DNA from 2 places in the Mycobacterium holstebronense genome. Region 1 is predicted to be linked to the other one. Evidence: riboswitches for the same ligand, from Rfam matches in the RefSeq annotation. Region 1 holds a riboswitch; the other holds the start of a gene.

Region 1 (3,513 bases):
CAGTAGCCATCGTGAGGAGCAGCCTCTTGTCGCCGCCCAGGATTGCCTCGACAGCACGGTTGATCGCGGTCCGCTGGTAGTAGCGGGGCTCCTTAACTGTCCCGTCGCCGTTGCGCAATGACCGATTGAACGGAGCGAGCAGGCCATCAGCGGCGGAGTCGTCTTTGATCCCCTTCCACTCCCGGTAGCGAGCCCACAACACCTCGGGTGACGGGAACGCCGGCAGGTTGTCGCATTCAATGCCGGTGTTTCGGTCGTCTTCGACGATGCTCACGCCGTTTGTCGAGTAGGCGAAGGGAACGTCAAGCAGTTGCGCGTAGTTTTTCGCCTGCTGCATGCCTTTGCCAGCGGTCGAGTACTCACGCTTGGCTTCCACAACGGCGATCGGTACGCCCGGCTCGTACTCGAGCACGTAGTCAGCTCGCAGCGCGGCGGCTCGCCGGTGCTTGGAGCCGATCTTGACTATCCGCCCGTCGGTGATGGCGTACTGCTCGACGATTTGATCGTCGTCCCATCCCGCATCCTCCAACCGCGGCAGGACGTAATCCCGGCAGGTGTCCGCCTCAGTGGGGCGGGGGCGCTTCTTCTGTGGAGCGCCCGCAGTCGTGGGCGGATCCGGCTCCGGATCGCCGAGCAGCGCGCGCAGGGCTGCCCGGACGATTTCGCTGACCGATGTCCGCTCCGAATGGGCGCGCGTTTCCAACCGTTCCTTGAGTTCGGGCGGGACACGGATAGGTACGACTTCGGCACGTCCCTGCGGTCGCTGCCGGGCTCGGACCGCAGCAAGGTCAAAGCCCGACTCCGCCTCGGCGACCCCAGGCGATAGCTCCTTCGCGGAAGCGGCTTCTGGCAGCTCAGCGGCCTCGGATTCGAGGTACTTGAGCACGGCATGTCGAACCAGTTCGCTAACCGACGTGCGCTCGGCAGCCGCGTACCGTTTGGCGGCGGCATGCAGGCCGGCGTGTAGTCGCACGGGTAGCACGACGGCTGGTGCGGCTCCTATGCGCGGGCGCCCCAACGCGCGAGTGATGCGACCCGCGTCGTAGCCACGCTCAGCCTCGTCCGCGAGCGCACCGAGCTGCTCCTCCGAAAGTGCAGGCGCGGGAACGGCATCGTTGTCTTGCCTGTCTCCTTTCATGTGATCACCTCCCCGCCACCCGGGAGCAGGCCTAGGTACTGACGGCGGCAACGCATCGCGTGCCAGATCAAATGGTCCCCGCTGGGCTGGCGACCACCGACGAGTTCAACAAGGTTGCCCGCACTGTCCGGCCCGATGGTCAGGATCTTCGGAGGATCAGCACCGTCGTCGATAACCCCCTCAAAGACATAGAGGTCGTAGACGTGGGAGATCTCCTCGATCGAATAGCCGTGCTTGAGCGCAGACTCAGCCACCCGAAGCACAGATTCGAGTGTAATACGAAATTATGGCCTGTCCAGAGCTATCGGCCCAGCTTGAACTGTTACATCTCCGACGACGTCAGCCGCTCGGTGAGGAATTCCACCACCCGCTTGCGCGCCTCGTAGGCAGGGTGACCGTCGACCTCGCGAACCTGGTCGGTGAGCACCGAGTGCGCCATCCGAGACAGACCGTGCGGGTTGCCCGACGAGGAATCGATCTCGATCACCTCGAAAGCGTCCCCGAGCCGCGCTTTGAGCGTCGCGAAGCGGTCGCCGGGCGCCATCTTGTCCTCGCTGAACCGCAGGCCCAGCGCGCACAGGCCGCCGCCCGCGGCCCGGTCGGCAACGACGCCCAACTCGACCTCGGAGAGCCCCGGGTCGCGGCGTTGCTTCAACGTCAGCGGTATCGGCACGGACGGTTGGCTGAGCACCGGGGCCAGCACGGCGTCGTCGACCGCGGCTGCCAGCGCGAAGCCGCCGGTGAAGCACTGCCCGATCACGCCGACGCCTTTGCCGGGAGTCTTCTCGTTGAGATCACGGGCCAGCGCCCGCAGGAACTGGCTGACCGGCCGCTGCTTGTCGGTGGCGAACGCGGCGAACTCCCTGGTCACGCAGGCCCGGGCGATCGTGGTCGCGGCGTAACCCGGCGTGATCGCCTTGCCCGGCTCGCCGAACAGCGAGGGAATCGCGACGGTGAACCCGTTGTCCACCAGGTGATTTCCCAGCGCCAGCACCCCCGGGTGTATCCCCGGGATCTCCGGGATCAGCACCACGCCGGGCCCCTCGCCCTTGCGGTACACGTCGTGGGTGAATCCGCCGCCGGTGAACGGCTCGGCGACCCATCCGGTCAAGTCTGCTTCGGGTGCGGTCATCGGTCCTCTAGTCCTTTCGCCTAGGTCGGCGTCTCACGCCATGGGTGTTAGGGTATCGGCGCGAAGTGCCAGGGAAGTCGGTGTGACTCCGACGCAGGCCCGCTACGGTGTTCCGCGGCGCATTCCGGTGCGCCCCGGTCAGTCCGAATACCGGCTTCGCGTTGCCAACACTGGGCATCACGAGCGGAGCCTCAATGCAACAGCTGTACCCGTTCCCCGCTGTCCTCGGCGGCGACCCGGATGCCCCGGGCGGCCTCGACGACATGGCGCTGGCGCTTGTCCTGAGCGCGATCTCCCCCGGTATCGGCGGGGTGCTCATCCGCGGCGAGAAGGGCACCGCCAAGTCGACCCTGGTTCGGGCGCTCGCCCAGGTGCTGCCGCCCATCGACGTGGTGGCCGGCGACCGGTTCTCTTCCGATCCCACTGAGGCGAACCCGCTCTCCCCCGACGGCCCGTTCCCCAGCGACGTCGCTGTCGAGACCCGCCCGGTGCGGCTGGTGGAGCTGCCGGTCGGCGCCACCGAGGACCGGGTGGTGGGCTCCATCCACCTGGAGCGGGCGCTGAGCGCCGGCACGGTCGACTTCGAACCCGGGCTGTTGGCGCGCGCCAACCGCGGCATTCTCTACGTCGACGAGGTCAACCTGCTGGCCGACCACCTGGTGGACCTGCTGCTGGATGCCGCGGCGATGGGGCGGTTGACCGTGGAGCGTGACTCGGTCTCGGTGACCCATGCCGCCCGTTTCGTGATCGTCGGGACGATGAATCCCGAGGAGGGCGAACTGCGTCCGCAGCTGCTCGACCGGTTCGGGTTGACCGTCGAGGTGTCTGCGCCGCGCGATCCGGCGCTGCGGGCGGAGGCGGTACGGCGGCGGCTGGCGTTCGACGCCGACCCGGATGGTTTCACCGCGAGCTACGCCGCGGCCCAAGAGCGGTTGCGGGCCCGGATCCGTGCAGCCCAGAAACTGCTGCCGCAGGTGGCGCTCACCGACGCTTCGCTGGTCAAGATCGGTGAGATCTGTGCGGCGTTCGACGTCGATGGCCTGCGCGGCGACATCGTGTGTGCGCGCACCGCGGTCGCGCATGCGGCGTGGCAGGGACGCGATGCGGTCACGCTGGAGGATCTGCGGGTGGCCGCCCGGTTGGCCCTGCCGCATCGGCGACGACGCAAGCCGTTCGACGCGCCGGGTCTCGATGACGCCGAACTCGACGAGCTGCTGCCGCCGGAGGATTCCGGTCCCGAACC
Region 2 (3,513 bases), 2.3 Mb from region 1:
AAATCTGGCTGGAGTTACCGGCGTGGATCACGCCGTCCTCTTTGAAGGCGGGCTTGAGCTGGGCCATCTTCTCCAGCGTAGTACCGCGGCGGATGCCCTCGTCCTCGCTGACGACGTTGCCTTCGGAGTCGGTGATCGAGACGATCTCGTCCTTGAAGGCGCCGGCATCCTGTGCGGCACCGGCCTTTTCGTGCGACGCCAGCGCGAACTCGTCGAGCGCGGTACGGCTCAACCCCCACTGGGTGGCCATCATCTCGGCACCGATGCCCTGGTTCGGGGTCTGGCTGTAGCGCGCCTTGAAGGAATCCCCGTACGGCCGGCCGCCGTTAGCCAGCGAGGAACCCATCGGGGTACGCGACATCGACTCGACGCCACCGGCGACCACGACGTCGTAGTGTCCGGCGATCACACCGGCGGCGGCGAAGTGCACCGACTGCTGGCTGGATCCACACTGGCGGTCCACGGTCACCGCGGGCACGCTCTCCGGCCATCCCGCACTCAGCACCGCCGTGCGGCCGATGTCCAAGGCCTGCTCACCGGCCTGCATGACACAACCCCAGATCACGTCGTCGACCAGCGCCGGGTCCACGCCGGCCCGGTTGACCAGCCCGTTGAGCACCTGGGCGGACAGCTCGGCCGGGTGTACCCCGGACAGTCCGCCGTTGCGCTTGCCGACAGGCGCGCGCACCGCTTCGACGATGACGGCTTCAGCCATGGGTGCTCCTTAATTCGTTTCAGTTCGTTCGGGTCTTGTTGCCTCGATTGTCGACCGGCGCGCTCGGCCGGCGTCAACGGGGGTCACTCCAGGCTTCCGCGTACCGTCGAATCCATGGCACGCATCGCGATCATCGGCGGCCACGGCAAGATTGCCCTGCTGCTCGCCCGCATCCTCGCCCATAGCGGCCAACCAGGTCAGTTCGGTGTTCCGCAACCCCGACCACGCCGAGGAGGTCGCGGTCACTGGTGCGGTTCCGGTGGTGGCCGACATCGAGCAGCTCGACACTGACGCCCTGGCGCGACTCGTGGCCGACCACGATGCGGTGGTGTTCTCCGCCGGCGCCGGCGGCGGCAACCCGGCACGCACCTACGCCGTCGACCGCGACGCCGCCATTCGCAGCATCGACGCCGCCGCAAAAGCCGGCGCGCGGCGATTCGTGATGGTGTCCTACTTCGGCGCGGGTCCCGATCACGGAGTTCCCGACGACGATCCGTTCTTTCCGTACGCGCAGGCCAAAGCCGCCGCCGACGCCCATCTGCGTGCCACCGATCTGGACTGGACGGTGCTGGGCCCGAGCCGGCTCACCCTGGATCCGGCGACCGGCCGGATCGCTGTTGGCCCCGATACCGGCAAGGGGCAGGTCTCCCGCGGCAACGTCGCACAGGTGATCGCGGCGTGCCTGGCCGACACGTCGACCGTCGGTCGCACCATCGAGTTCAACGACGGCCAGACCCCGATCCCGGAGGCACTCGCGGCCGGTCGAGCCGAGTAATCTCGATCACGCAACTGGTTTGCCGTTGTCGCCGCCAGGCGGCCTCGGCATCGAGCGCACCACGGTTTACGCAGTTTTCCATGGAGCGCAAGAGGGAACCCGGTGAGAATCCGGGACTGTCCCGCAGCGGTATGCAGGAACGACCGCCGTCATAAGCACTGGTCACGGGCTCGCCCACGGACTGGGAAGCGACGGCCATTAGGAGCACCTCGGTGCGCGCCTGCGAGTCCGAATACCTGCCCGTTGTGCTGGGCGCGCCGCGCCCGGCGGATCAACGCCTCGCGGAATAGGCGTCTGGTTTTGAGGGTTATAGTGCTTTATATATAGGCACGGGACCGGATCAGCTGGGCGACTGCTGGCGTTGACCCACCCTCGTCAATTGAAGGATCAAATCGTGACCGTTCAAGCCTTTACCGCCACCGTTCTCGGCTCACCTCGTATCGGGCCGCGCCGCGAACTCAAGCGCGCCACCGAAAGCTACTGGGCCGGCCGGATCGGCCAGGACGAACTGAAGAAGGTGGCCGCCGGCCTGCGCCGCGACACCTGGGCCCAGCTGGCCGCCGCCGGGCTCGACTCGGTACCGGTGAACACGTTCTCCTACTACGACCAGATGCTCGACACCGCGGTATTGCTGGGCGCACTCCCGGCGCGGGTGGCCGGCGTCGCCGATGAGCTGGACCGTTACTTCGCCGCAGCCCGGGGCAACAAGGACATCGCCCCGCTGGAGATGACGAAGTGGTTCGACACCAACTACCACTACATCGTTCCCGAGATCGGCCCGGACACGAAGTTCACGCTGAACCCGGCCAAGGTGCTCTCCGAGCTCGCCGAAGCCCAGGAGCAGGGCTTCGGCGGAAACGTGGCCCGGCCGGTGATCATCGGGCCGGTCACGTTCCTGCTGCTGAGTAAGGCCGTCGACGGTGCGGACGCACCGATCGCCCGCCTCGAGGAGCTGACCGACATCTACGCCGAGCTGCTGGGCAAGCTGGCCGACGCCGGCGCGCAGTGGGTGCAGATCGACGAGCCGGTGCTGGTGACCGACATCTCCGCCGACGCCCCCGCGTTGGCCGAGCAGGTCTACAACCGTCTCGGCGCGCTGAGCAAGCGGCCGTCGATCTTCGTGGCCACCTACTTCGGTGACCCGGGCGCGGGACTGCCCGCCCTGGCCCGCACCCCGGTCGAGGCGATCGGCGTCGACCTGGTCTACGGCGCGGACACCAAGATCGCGTCGGTGCCGGAGCTGGCCTCCAAGACGCTGGTCGCCGGCGTGGTCGACGGCCGCAACATCTGGCGCACCGATCTGCAGGCCGCGCTGGCCAAGCTGGCGTCGCTGCTGGGCCCCGTAGGGGCGGTCGCTGTGTCTACGTCGTGCTCGACGTTGCACGTGCCCTACTCGCTGGAGCCCGAGACCGGCCTGGACGACGCGCTGCGCAGCTGGCTGGCGTTCGGCGCCGAGAAGGTGACCGAGGTGGCCACCTTGGCTCGTGCCCTGCGCGAGGGCCGGGACGCGGTCGCCACGGAGATCGCTGCGTCCAACGCCGCGGTCGCCTCCCGCAAGTCCGACCCGCGACTGAACAACGCGGCGCTGCGCTCCCAGATCGCCAAGATCAAGGAAGCGGGCATCCAGCGCGGTTCGGCCGAGGAGCGTCGCGCCGCTCAGGACGAGCGACTGCACCTGCCGCCGCTGCCGACCACCACGATCGGCTCGTTCCCGCAGACCGTGGAGATCCGCAAGGCCCGTGCCGCGCTGGTGGCCGGAGAGATCGACGAGGCGGGGTACACCGACCGGATGAAGGCCGAGGTCGCCGCGGTCATCAAGTTGCAGGAGGACCTCGGCCTCGACGTGCTGGTGCACGGCGAGCCGGAGCGCAACGACATGGTGCAGTACTTCGCCGAGCAGCTGGAGGGCTTCTTCGCTACCAGCAACGGCTGGGTGCAGTCCTATGGCAGCCGCTGTGTGCGCCCGCCGGTGCTGTTCGGCGACGTCACACGACCCAAGCCGATGACGGTGGACTGGGCCACC

What was found. A riboswitch is a leader RNA that binds a small molecule or an ion and turns the genes downstream of it on or off. The one in region 1 is predicted to bind cobalamin.
Region 2: it holds a riboswitch for cobalamin, as region 1 does, so the genes downstream of both, metE (5-methyltetrahydropteroyltriglutamate--homocysteine S-methyltransferase) here and RCP37_RS16520 (magnesium chelatase subunit D family protein) in region 1, are expected to answer to the same signal.

Annotation. Positions count from the first base shown of each region.
Region 1 is NZ_OY726398.1:3,491,079-3,494,591, forward strand. Features, by position in the region: gene hsdR (EcoAI/FtnUII family type I restriction enzme subunit R) at 1-1,189, opposite strand, end outside; gene RCP37_RS16510 (hypothetical protein) at 1,135-1,401, opposite strand; gene RCP37_RS16515 (dienelactone hydrolase family protein) at 1,461-2,270, opposite strand; cobalamin riboswitch at 2,317-2,443, shown strand; gene RCP37_RS16520 (magnesium chelatase subunit D family protein) at 2,465-3,513, shown strand, end outside.
Region 2 is NZ_OY726398.1:1,197,835-1,201,347, reverse strand. Features, by position in the region: gene RCP37_RS05685 (thiolase family protein) at 1-715, opposite strand, end outside; partial or broken gene RCP37_RS05680 (SDR family oxidoreductase) at 830-1,490, shown strand; cobalamin riboswitch at 1,535-1,748, shown strand; gene metE (5-methyltetrahydropteroyltriglutamate--homocysteine S-methyltransferase) at 1,870-3,513, shown strand, end outside.